Regions from separate parts of the Streptomyces sp. GL_140 genome, predicted to be linked through region 1. Evidence: riboswitches for the same ligand, from Rfam matches in the RefSeq annotation. Region 1 holds a riboswitch; the other holds the start of a gene.
What was found. A riboswitch is a leader RNA that binds a small molecule or an ion and turns the genes downstream of it on or off. The one in region 1 is predicted to bind cyclic di-AMP.
Positions count from the first base shown of each region.

Region 2: it holds a riboswitch for cyclic di-AMP, as region 1 does, so the genes downstream of both, AC3IYJ_RS30210 (M23 family metallopeptidase) here and AC3IYJ_RS15590 (transglycosylase family protein) in region 1, are expected to answer to the same signal.

Region 1 covers NZ_CM174404.1:3,358,814-3,362,472, reverse strand. The annotation lists gene AC3IYJ_RS15600 (cytochrome P450 family protein) at 1-179, shown strand, start outside; gene AC3IYJ_RS15595 (transglycosylase family protein) at 283-1,377, shown strand; cyclic di-AMP (ydaO/yuaA leader) riboswitch at 1,653-1,824, shown strand; gene AC3IYJ_RS15590 (transglycosylase family protein) at 1,827-2,528, shown strand; gene eno (phosphopyruvate hydratase) at 2,823-3,659, shown strand, end outside.
Region 2 covers NZ_CM174404.1:6,433,567-6,437,225, forward strand. The annotation lists gene AC3IYJ_RS30205 (M16 family metallopeptidase) at 1-1,088, shown strand, start outside; cyclic di-AMP (ydaO/yuaA leader) riboswitch at 1,296-1,455, shown strand; gene AC3IYJ_RS30210 (M23 family metallopeptidase) at 1,468-2,259, shown strand; gene AC3IYJ_RS30215 (GntR family transcriptional regulator) at 2,451-3,116, shown strand; gene AC3IYJ_RS30220 (HPr family phosphocarrier protein) at 3,326-3,607, opposite strand.

The DNA of each region.
Region 1 (3,659 bases):
ACTACTGCGTCGGCGCGCCGCTCGCCCGACTCGAAGGCCAGACCGCGCTCGCGACGCTGCTGACACGTCTGCCCGATCTGGAACTCGCCGTGCCTGCCGGTGAGCTGCGGTGGCGCGGGGGGCTCATCATGCGCGGGCTGCGCACGCTTCCGGTCCGGTTCACCCCCCAAAACGCCTGAAACCCCCATGACCGGAAGTCAGTAGCCGTCTGAACTTGTGACAGGCGTTCGAAGGCCGCTAGGTTCTGCCGTTACCCCGCCGTTATGCGAAAGGTGCAGCCTCATGCGTTCCGGGAACGGCCGCCACAGACGCCCCCGACAGGTGCCCGCACTTGTCGTCACCGCCGGAGTCGCCGGCTCCGCGCTCGCCCTGCCGCTGCTTGCGGCCACCGGTGCGAGTGCCGCCGAGACCTCCACCTGGGACAAGGTCGCCGAGTGCGAGAGCGGTGGCACCTGGAGCGCGAACTTCGGCAGCGGCGCTTACGGCGGGCTGCAGTTCACCCAGGAGCAGTGGAAGAACGCCGGCGGGCTCGACTTCGCCGAGCGCCCCGACCTCGCCAGCCGGTCCCAGCAGATCGCGGTGGGCGAGCGGGTCCTGGCCTCCCAGGGCCCGCAGGCGTGGCCCCTGTGCGCGGCGCCGGCCGGGCTCTCGCAGCAGGGTCCCGCGGCCGAGGTGGACCCGGGCCTGCCCGGAGGCGGTGACGCCGCCTCGCACTCCGTGTCCCGCCCGGACGGCAAGATCCCGTACCTCGGGACGCCCCGGCCCTCCACGGACTTCGGGGCCCCGACCCCCGCGGCCCCGACTCCGACCCCCTCCCCTTCGGGCACGCCGTCCTTCCTGCTGCCCGACTACCCGCTGCCCGTCATGCCGCTGCCGGAGCCGCCGACGACGACTCCGGGGCTCCCGGGCGACCCGACGGCGCCCGTGACGCCCACGGACCCGACGGCCCCCACCGTCCCGACCTCGCCGTCCACGGACCCGACCGCACCCGTGACGCCCACGGATCCGACGTCTCCCGCGCACCCGGCCGACCCGGCGGCGCCCACGACGCCGGCCGTCCCCGCCGATCCGGCGGCGCCCGCCCCGACCGCCGACCCGACCGTCCCGGCGACCCCGGGAGCCACCACGGACCCGGCCGCCCCGGCTGCCGGTGCCGGTAAGCACCGCGGCCCGGCCGCGGTTGAGGCGCCCGTCACGTCTGATGCCGCGTCGGACCCCGCGTACACGGTGAAGGAGGGCGACAGCCTTGCCACCATCGCGGACGCCAACGGAGTGAAGGGCGGCTGGAACGCGCTCTACAAGGCCAACGAGCAGGTCATCGGCGAGGACGCCAACCTGATCAAGCCCGGCCAGAACCTGGATCTAACGCACGAATAGCGACACTTGGGGCGCCCGGAACCACCTGATTGTCCGTTTTCCGTAAGTGAGACATGTGTCTCTTCCGGTCAACTGGCGTGTCCGGTCCGGAGGGTTCCGCAAACCCCGTCCTCACCTGCGCAAACGCCCCTGTGGAGAGCGCAAGTAGGCACCGTTTCTCCCCGATGTCCCTCGTTGAACATCGGGGGGAGACCTGTCTACCTTCTGAATCGCTCGCCACCGCGGGCTCCTTCGACCGCATCGCCGAATCCTGCCGGCGGACGGAGGGAACACTCGTCGCGCAAGCGCCGAAGGCAGGAGCGGGGGAACCAAGGTAGGCGCCGGAACCGGCCGTTGAGAGACGGTCACGGAACCGGCTAGGGGTTAAGACAGGCGCTAGGTCGCCTGGCCGGGCACTCACTCGCCCGAACCCGACAGCTCACCTCGAAGGCGTCGGTGAGGAGAACTCCATGCTGCTTTCCGCCAAGGGCAAGCACCGCCGCGGCTCCAAGGCCGTTCGGCTCGTCACGCTGGCCGGCGTCGCCGGTGTCGCCGTCGCGGCTCCGCTGATGGCCGCGGGCACCGCTTCCGCCGCGACCGCTTCCGAGTGGGACCGCGTCGCTTCCTGTGAGTCCGGTGGCAACTGGGCCATCAACACGGGCAACGGCTACTACGGCGGCCTGCAGTTCTCGTCGTCCACGTGGGCCGCGTACGGCGGCAAGGCGTACGCCGCGCAGGCCAACCAGGCTTCCAAGTCCCAGCAGATAGCCATCGCCGAGAAGGTCCTCAAGGGCCAGGGCAAGGGCGCCTGGCCGTCCTGCGGCGTCGGCCTGTCGAACGGCGCCTACACCGGTGGCGGCTCGACCGAGACCGCCCCGAAGAAGACCGAGACGAAGAAGCAGGAGAAGAAGGCCGAGCCGAAGAAGGAGACCAAGCGCTCCGAGGCCTCGACCACCAACCGCTCCGAGCGTCCGGCCGCCACCTCCAAGCCGAAGACCGAGGCCCCCAAGACCGGCAACGGCTCCTACGAGGTCAAGTCCGGCGACACGCTGGGCACCATCGCCGAGGCGAACAACGTCTCCGGCGGCTGGGAGAAGCTCTTCGAGCTCAACAAGGACATCGTCTCGGACGCCGACCTGATCTTCCCGGGTCAGAAGCTGAAGCTCAGCTGAACCTTGCGGCAACAGCCGCGGTAGCGTCCGCAACACGCAGAATTCCCACCGCCCGGCGCGTACCCCCCACGCGCCGGGCGGTGCTGCGTGCCGGGCCCATCGCCCGGCGGCAGGCCCGGCGCGCCCCCCGAGGAAGAGCCCTATGTCCTGTAAGGGGGGTATTCGGGCCCTTTTTCGTCCCACAGCCCGGTTGATCGGGTCGCCGACCGCCCGGAGCCGGTTAGGCTCTAGGCGGCAAGGCCATCCCACGGCCTGACATGCCACCGCACACTCAGCGTCACATCCCAGAAGGAGATGCTCGTGCCGTCCATCGACGTCGTCGTAGCCCGGGAAATCCTGGACTCCCGAGGCAACCCCACGGTCGAGGTCGAGGTGGGCCTCGACGATGGCAGCACCGGCCGTGCTGCTGTTCCGTCCGGCGCCTCCACCGGAGCGTTCGAAGCCGTAGAGCTCCGTGACGGTGACCCCAACCGCTACATGGGCAAGGGTGTCGAGAAGGCCGTCCTCGCCGTCATCGAGCAGCTCGGCCCGGAGCTCGTCGGCTACGACGCCACCGAGCAGCGCCTGATCGACCAGGCGATGATCGACCTGGACGCCACCGAGAACAAGGGCTCCCTCGGCGCCAACGCCATCCTCGGTGTCTCCCTCGCCGTCGCGCACGCCGCGTCCGAGGCCTCCGACCTCCCGCTCTTCCGCTACCTGGGCGGTCCGAACGCGCACCTGCTGCCCGTTCCGATGATGAACATCCTCAACGGTGGGTCGCACGCCGACTCCAACGTCGACATCCAGGAGTTCATGATCGCCCCGATCGGCGCGGAGTCCTTCTCCGAGGCCCTTCGCTGGGGTGCCGAGGTCTACCACACCCTCAAGAAGGTCCTGCACACCAAGGGCCTCTCCACGGGTCTGGGCGACGAGGGCGGCTTCGCGCCGAACCTGGAGTCCAACCGCGCCGCGCTCGACCTCATCGTCGAGGCCATCAAGCAGGCCGGTTACGTCCCGGGCACCCAGATCGCGCTCGCGCTCGACGTGGCCGCGTCCGAGTTCTACAAGGACGGCAACTACGAGTTCGAGGGCAAGTCCCGCTCGGCCGCCGAGATGACCGACTACTACGCCGAGCTCGTCGAGGCGTAC
Region 2 (3,659 bases), 3.1 Mb from region 1:
ACGCGCACGCCGACCACCCGGGCCTGCGGGTCTCCCTGGAGGTTCCGGCCTCCCGCCTGCACAAGGCGCTGGGACTGGTCGCCGAGGCGCTGCGCGCGCCGGCCTTCAGCGACGCCGAGGTCGACCGCCTGGTGCGCAACCGGCTCGACGAGATCCCGCACGAGCTGGCCAACCCGCAGCGCCGCGCCGCCAAGCAGCTCTCCAAGGAGCTGTTCCCGCAGTCCCTGCGGATCTCCCGCCCGCGCCAGGGCACCGAGGACACGGTCGCGCGGATCGATTCCGCGGCCGTACGGGCCTTCTACGAGGCCCACGTACGCCCCGCGACCGCCACCGCGGTGATCGTCGGCGACCTGACCGGCATCGACCTGGACGCCGTCCTGGCCGACACCCTGGGCACGTGGACCGGTGACACCACCGAGCCCCTCCCGGTCGCGCCGATCACCGCCGACGACCGCGGCCGCGTGGTCATCGTGGACCGGCCCGGAGCCGTCCAGACGCAGCTGCTGATCGGCCGCATCGGTCCGGACCGCCACGACCGGGTCTGGGCCCCCCAGGTGCTCGGCACTTACTGCCTGGGCGGCACCCTCACCTCGCGCCTGGACAAGGTGCTGCGCGAGGAGAAGGGGTACACCTACGGCGTGCGCGCCTTCGGCCAGGTGCTGCGTTCCACCGCCGACGGCAAGGGCGCCTCGATGCTCGCCATCAGCGGCTCGGTGGACACTCCGAACACCGGCCCGGCGCTCGACGACCTCTGGAAGGTGCTGCGCACCCTCGCCGAGGGCGGCCTGACCGACGCCGAACGGGACGTGGCCGTGCAGAACTTGGTGGGCGTGGCCCCGCTGAAGTTCGAGACGGCCGCCTCGGTCGCGGGCACCCTCGCCGACCAGGTCGAGCAGGAGCTACCGGACGACTACCAGGCGCAGTTGTACGCGCGGCTCGCCGAAACGGGCACGGTGGAGGCCACTTCGGCGGTCGTCAACGCCTTCCCGGTGGACCGCCTGGTCACGGTGCTGGTGGGCGACGCCTCGCAGATCGAGGAGCCCGTACGGGCCCTGGGGATCGGCGAAGTGACCGTGGTCACCAACTGACCGGACGACGGGCGGCCGTTCACCGGCCGACAGAGGGGTTCAGGCGGCTTGTCCGCAGGGGCCCCTTTTGTCTGTTTAGTCGTGTGGTTGCTTGTATGTGGTGTGGCGTACGCAACAAAAAGGCGTGTCTGTTTGGCGATTGACTGATGATCCGCCTAGCGTCGGCCCTGCTGTCCGTCAGTTGTAACCGCCGCGCCCCGCGGCACCGGACAGCGATCGCCGAGTCCCCGTCAGGCGCGAGCCTGGGGAGCCGGGGACCCACATGTGTCCCTGGGGTGAATCGGACCGCCTCGCGAGAGGTGGCCCGTAGGAGACCTTCCTGCTCCGAACCCGTCAGCTAACCCGGTAGGCGAGAGGGAAGGAAAGGATCAACCCCTTCATGGCCTTTGGCAGTCGTGCCGCCGGCAAGCACCGTGGTTCCAGCCGTCTGAGCCGCAAGACCGCCGGATATGCCGGCATAGCCGCCGTCGTCACCACCGGTGTCGTCGGCTCCCTGGCCGGCCCGGCGTTCGCCGCGGACAAGGCCCCCTCCGTCGAGGACACCGGCCTGAACACCATCGTGGTGGCCGACGAACTCGCCGGTGAGATCCAGGCCCAGGCCCACTCCCAGCAGCGGGCCGCCGAGGCCGCCGCCGCCAAGGCGCAGGCCGAGGCCGACGCCAAGCAGCGCGCCGCCGAGGCCAAGACGAAAGCCGAGGCCCGCGCCAAGGCCGAGCGCGAGGCCGCCGAGCGCGCGGCCCGCGAAGAGGAGCGCAAGCGCCTCAACACCTTCGTGGCCCCGATCTCGGACTCCTACGTCAGCACCCAGTACCACGCGGGTGGCGGCATGTGGTCCTCCGGCAGCCACACCGGCATCGACTTCCACGCCGCCTCCGGCACCGAGGTGCACGCGGTCGGCGCGGGCACCGTGGTCGAGGCGGGCTGGGGCGGCGCGTACGGCAACAACGTCGTCATCAAGCACGCCGACGGCACCTACACCCAGTACGGCCACATGTCCTCGCTGAGCGTCTCCGTCGGCCAGCAGGTCACCCCGGGCCAGCAGATCGGCCTGTCGGGCTCCACCGGCAACTCCAGCGGCCCGCACCTGCACTTCGAGGCCCGTACCGGCGCCGAATACGGCTCGGACATCGACCCGGTCGCGTACCTGCGCGCCCACGGCGTCAACGCCTGACGCAGGCAGCAGGCAGCGGCCCGCACGGCGCCGCGCCGCGTCACGCATCTTCCCGAAGGCCCCGGCTCTATCCGAGCCGGGGCCTTCGCGTTGTGTGAATGTTTCGTATTTCCGGCCGCCCTCGGAAATTATCGTGTGTTGCAATAGAGTTGCAGCGCGCACAGCCATACGAAAAAGGCGGAGGTCCGGTCTTGCGTATTCCCGCGCACACGGTATGCACAGCAATCCGCGACGACATCGTCTCCGGGGTGTTCGGGCCCGGCGGCCGACTGACCGAGGAGGTGCTGGCCCGCCGGTACGGAGTCTCGCGCGTCCCGGTGCGCGAGGCACTGCGCACGCTGGAGTCCGAGGGGTTCGTGACCACCCGCCGGCACGCGGGCGCCTGCGTGGCCGAACCCACCGAGCAGGAGGCGGCCGACCTCCTGGAGCTGCGGATGCTGCTGGAGCCCCTGGCGGCCGCACGGGCCGCCCGGCGCCGCGGCGAGGCCCACCTCAAGGTGTTGCGGGGGCTGGTCAGGCTGGGCCAGGAGAGGGCCAGGCGGGGGCAGGGGGAGGATCTGCGCTCGCTGGGCGGCTGGTTCCACGAGACGCTCGCCCAGGCATCGGGGAGCCCGGGGCTGATCACGCTGCTCACCCAGATGCGCCACAAGCTGGCCTGGATGTACGTGGTGGAGTCCCCGGTGCGGCCCGTGGAGTCCTGGGCGGAGCACGGCGCGATCGTGGACGCGGTGGCCCGGGGCGACGCCGAGCGGGCCCGGACGCTGACCGCGGCGCACGTGGACCGGGCGGCGGGGGCGTACCGGATCAGGGTGAGGACTTTGCAACCTGCCGTAAACATGGCAAGCGGCCGGCATTAACAAACGCCGTATACAAAGGTCGGATATCAGTACGGCGCCGGAGGGTATTTCAGGCCGCGCAATTCACGTGAATTCGCGCCCCGTGTGCCGCGCGCATTTTCGGCCCGGCCCGAATGTGGCGCGCCCCGGACGCAGCGAAGCCGTTGCCTCCGACGGTGGTCGGGGGCAACGGCTTCGCCGTGCACGTCTTGCGAGTCGAACCCGAAGGGTCAGACGGTCTCGGGGAGCTCCTCGAGACCCTCGGCGACCAGCTTCGCGAGGCGGTCCAGCGCGGCCTCGGCGCCATCGGCCTCGGACGACAGGACGATCTCCTCGCCGCCCTGGGCGCCCAGGCCCAGAACCGCCAGCATGGAGGCGGCGTTGACGGGGTCGCCGCCGGCCTTCGCGATGGTCACCGGGACGCCGGAAGCGGTCGTCGCACGGACGAAGATCGAGGCGGGACGAGCGTGCAGGCCCTCGGCCCAGCCGACGTTGACGCGGCGCTCTGCCATGGTGATGCCCTTCAGGTTCTTACGGTTGTCTAGACCAGTCTCTCACGACGTC